2 regions of the Pseudoalteromonas sp. PSi26 genome follow, and region 2 is predicted to be linked to the other one. Evidence: riboswitches for the same ligand, from Rfam matches in the RefSeq annotation. Region 2 holds a riboswitch; the other holds the start of a gene.
What was found. A riboswitch is a leader RNA that binds a small molecule or an ion and turns the genes downstream of it on or off. The one in region 2 is predicted to bind lysine.

Region 1: it holds a riboswitch for lysine, as region 2 does, so the genes downstream of both, dapA (4-hydroxy-tetrahydrodipicolinate synthase) here and lysC (lysine-sensitive aspartokinase 3) in region 2, are expected to answer to the same signal.

Annotation. Positions count from the first base shown of each region.
Region 1 is NZ_JBHNYT010000011.1:68,681-71,086, forward strand. It holds gene dapA (4-hydroxy-tetrahydrodipicolinate synthase) at 1-885, opposite strand; lysine riboswitch at 1,014-1,210, opposite strand; gene ACFI34_RS12915 (DNA-3-methyladenine glycosylase I) at 1,405-2,109, shown strand; gene ACFI34_RS12920 (protein adenylyltransferase SelO) at 2,112-2,406, shown strand, end outside.
Region 2 is NZ_JBHNYT010000005.1:166,963-169,368, reverse strand. It holds gene lysC (lysine-sensitive aspartokinase 3) at 1-1,111, opposite strand, end outside; lysine riboswitch at 1,187-1,359, opposite strand; gene nhaD (sodium:proton antiporter NhaD) at 1,470-2,406, opposite strand, start outside.

The sequences.
Region 1 (2,406 bases), on a different contig from region 2:
TTAATGCCAAGATAAAATGGTGTCGTTTGCAGTGGTAATGCAATCGGTTTGCGTTAACTCAAGATGCGTTAAAGGCGGGCGCAGCAACGGGCTACTTAAGCGGCCTTGTAGGTGCATTAGCACTTTAACGGGAATAGGGTTTGCTACAGCAAATAGGCTATTAATAGCGCGAGTCCACTGAGCAAATAAATTGGGGTGTTGACCGCTTAGGCTGCGCTTTACAAATTCGTGTGTTTGCAAAGGCCATGCATTGGCCGCAACTGAAACTAAGCCTTTTGCACCTGCTTGGGCAAAGTAGGGCATAAGTGCATCGTCGCCACTGTATAGCGCTAAATTAGGCGCGGCTTGTCGGTATGCTTCAAATTGGGTGATGTTGCCACTGGCTTCTTTTAAAGCCCATAGTTTTGGGTGCGCTTTTAAGTTTTCAATGGTTTCGATAGGAATGCTTACACCGCTGCGCCCTGGTACGTTGTACAACATACACGGATGCGCGCTTTCGTTTAATAAGCTTTCGTACCAATGTGTTTGACCTACAGCCCCTGGTTTTGCATAAAGAGGTGAGCCGAGTAAGTAGCTGTGAATAGGTAATTGGTTACAGTAGCTAACCCATTCTTTTTGTTGGGCCAAATTACTACCACCAACAGCAACCATAAGCGGTACAATGGGTTTTAATTGGCACACATGCTCAACAATCGCTTTTTGCTCTTTAAGCGTAAGGGCTAAGCCTTCACCAGTACTACCGAGCAGTAAAATACCGTTGTGTGCTGCTTCCTGTTCGCTAACAAGTGTTGTGAGCGTGTCGTAGTCAACATTACCTTGTTGATCAAACGGCGTAACAAGCGCTGTCCACAGTGCGTAATCGTCTAAATTGAAATTATTGATCATCTCTTACGAACCTATAAGGTGTTCGAGATATTAAGTAGGCTGTATGATGTGAGCCGCATTAACGTCGTTCGAACAGTATTCGAAGAGCGAATGGGCTTAAAATAATAGGGCGCACGGCCTTATCATTTAAGACCAGAAGCTCTCCACCAAACTAATAAGCTGTTTTAAAACAGCTATTGGTGACAGTCGCTAGGATTCAACCTAGTCGCCCGAAGTAATTGCTTCGCAAAAGCGTTTACCTCTCGGCGGTATTCCCCTCACGTATGCTCACTGGAGTTTGCGCTCCTAACATACGCTACCTGAATAACGCACCTCTTCTAGCCCTTTGTATTTTGTTTAACCGAAAAGGGTTTAACAAAATACAATTTAAATAGGGTAATTGCGGCGATTAAAACATTTTAGCCGTCTAGGTGTCAAGCTGCAGGATACAGATTAGTTCATCGGAAATGTGGGTGGTTACGTATTGGCTGCTTTTCTCGTAAACTAACTCTATAAGCAGTGATGAGGTATTTAATAAGTATGGAAAAATTTAGCGATATTTATAAGCGGGCGGTAGAGCGAAAAGGCTCTGAAAAAATGCTTAAGTTATTACTCGCAAAACCCTTATCTAAAAAAGCGTTAAGCACGTTAAGTGACGACGATTGGCTTGAAGAATTTACCCGAAAAATTTTTCAAAGTGGCTTTTATTGGTCAGTAATAAACAGCAAATGGCCGGGCTTTAGAGAGGTTTTTTGGGAGTTCAGCGTTGATAAATTATTAATGATGCCGCCCGATATGCTAGAGCAAAAAGCAACGGATGAACGCATTATTCGTAATTATAAAAAAGTGAAAACGATTCCTGAAAATGCTTACATGATCCACGAAATAGCACAGGAACATGGCAGCTTTAGTAAGTTTATTGCCCAGTGGCCAACAGATAATATTACTGGATTATGGGCGCATTTAAAAAAACACGGTGCTCGGTTGGGCGGCAATACAGGCCCTTATGCTTTAAGAGCGCTTGGTAAAGATACATTTTTACTTTCGCGCGATGTAGAAAGTTACCTAAGAGCGCATAAAATAATTGATGGCGGGCTGCAAACTAAAAAATCGCTGGCTGCTGCGCAGGCATTTTTTAATGAAATGCAAAAGCAAAGTGGTTTAAGCATGCAAGAGCTAAGTTTAATTGTGGCCTACGGTGTGGGTGACAATCGCGTAGGTATAAGCCAACAAGCAGAGGATTAATGATGAGACTAGTGTCAAGATACACAGACATAGCAGATAACTTCGCGATAAAGGATCAACCCTCAAGCGTTGCTGCTGCGCAATTACTTTTGTGGAACGAAGCGTTAGCACAGCAGTTTAATATAGATGTTGAGCCTGCGCTGCGCGCCAGTACTTTTGCTGGTAACGAGCCACAACCGGTAAATGCTGTAGCGCTTGGCTATTCTGGGCATCAGTTTGGACACTTTTCGCCGCGCTTGGGTGATGGGCGCGCGCATTTGCTTGGCGCTATAAATGACGATAAAAATCAGCTATGGG
Region 2 (2,406 bases):
CGTTAGGCGCATTATCAAGCGTTATTGCGACACTAATTTCAGACGTAGTTACCAAATCAACCGATATATTAAACTCGCTTAAAATAGTAAATACACGGGCTAAAAAGCCGCTAGCCAATAACATTTCAGGGCTTTTAAGGGTAAGCAAAATTTGATTTTTACGCTGGGTTACCGCGCGAATTCCTGGCTGCTGCGATTTTTCACGCTCTATCCACGTACCACCGCGTTCAGGCTCGCGGCTTGAACCAACAAACACATTAATATGACTTCGGCTAGCGGGTAAAATAGTAGCTGGATGCAATACCTTTGCACCAAAGGTAGCCATTTCAGCGGCTTCATCAAAGCTTAAACGAGCAATGGGCGATGCCTTTACACATAATCGCGGATCGGTACTAAAAATACCCACAACATCAGTCCAAATATGTACGCTTTTGGCGTTTATTGCCTCAGCAAGTAAAGCGGCACTGTAGTCAGACCCACCACGGCCAAGCGTTGTTGTTTGTCCAAATTCGTCACTGCCAACAAAACCTTGGGTTACAATAACTTGTTCATCTAGTAGTGGAATTAAATATTCTTTTGCAGCTTGTGCTGTTGCGCTTACATTTGGCGTTGCTTTTCCAAACTGACTATCTGTTTTAAGGACTTGGCGTACATCAAAGCGATCGGCATTTAATCCTTTTAAACGCAGCACTTGCGCAAATAAATACGACGATAAACGCTCACCAAAGCTCAACAGTTCATCGTGTTGTTGTGCAGTAGTCAGTTGTTGCTGAGCGAGTGCTTGAAATGCCTTTAATGTTTCGTTAAAGCCTACGGCTAAATCGGCATCAAGTGATAATTCATCTAAAATGGCGTGTTGAATAGCAAGTACACCGTCAATATTTTCTTGGCGTTGTTCGCTAGTAATATCACTTTTACACAGTGCAACCAAATGATTAGTTACGCCGGCACTGGCGCTCACAGCAACAATACGAACACTTTTGTCGGCAACAATAATTTCGCTACAACGACTCATCGCATCAAAGTTAGCCACACTGGTTCCACCAAACTTGGCAACGATGTAATCTGATTTAACGCCCGATACTGTTTGCGGCACTGATTGGGTAGTCATTTAGTCTCCTTTTGCGGTATCCAAACCGCGATAAAACAAGAAGAACTTGGCAAGTGAATGCTTGAAGGTAAATCCACTGCCAGAAGCTCTCCACCTAGATTGGTGACAGTTTTGAGGATTCAGCCCCATAAACCGAAAAACAACATCGACGTAACGTTGGTTTTCTCGGCGAGTACTTCCCTCTTTAATGGTTATGGGCGTTCGTCACCTACCATTAAATACCTAAGTATCGCACCTCTTCTGAATGTTGTATTAACCAATGGCTAATAAAACAAAACCCCACTATAAAGTGGGGTTTGAAAGTTAACGTTTAGCCGTCTAGCTGTCAAGCGTTTTAATTCGGTTAGTTAAGCAAAACTTAAACAAATCCGCCCATGTAATACGCGCCCACATAGCCAACGGTATAACTTACTAACAAATACAGCGATAAGCGTAAGTAACTCATAAAAGTTAGCTCTTTTACTTTACTCATGGCAATAATACCCGCAGCCGATCCAATAATAAGCATTGACCCGCCAACACCGGTTGCATAAGTAAACGACAACCAATCTTGCTGACTCATCACTATATTAGCTTTTAGTAAAGCAGCGGTAAGCGGCACGTTATCTACCCCAGCCGATAAAATACCCATTAAGTAGTTAGCATATTGTGGCGCCATAACGGTGTATAGATCGGTAAACTTACTTAGCATGCCTATCTCTTTTAATGCGCCTACCAATAATAAAACCCCAACGAAAAACAGTAAGGTGTCGTATTCTATGTCGCGTACGTAGTCGATAATATTTTTGTTTATGTCTTTTTTACGCATTAAAAATTGCGCCACTAAAAACATAATTGATAAACCACATAAGAAAGTTAATAAAGGCGGTACACTGTAAATAACACTCAACGCGAGTATGCTGATAACTGTAGATACAAAAATAACTGCAATGGTGATATCGGTTTTTTCTATGCGTTTTTTCCCTGACTTAGAAAAGGTCACTTCCCCTTTCATGCCAACACTTAACATTGCAGCTAACAACATAACACTGATAAATGCAGGTGTAATAAGCAGTAATAAGTTAGCAATGGTTACTTTTCCATCTAAAAATATCATTAAGGTGGTAACGTCACCGGTAATTAACGACACACCGCCGGAGTTAACACCAAATACAATGAGCGTGGCATATTTTATGAGTTTTTTAGGCGGCAGTTTTAACGACATAACCACAGCGAGCGATATTAACGTGGCTGTTACGTTGTCTGAAACCGACGAAAACAAAAACGCAAATACCCCAACCAAAAACATCAGCTTG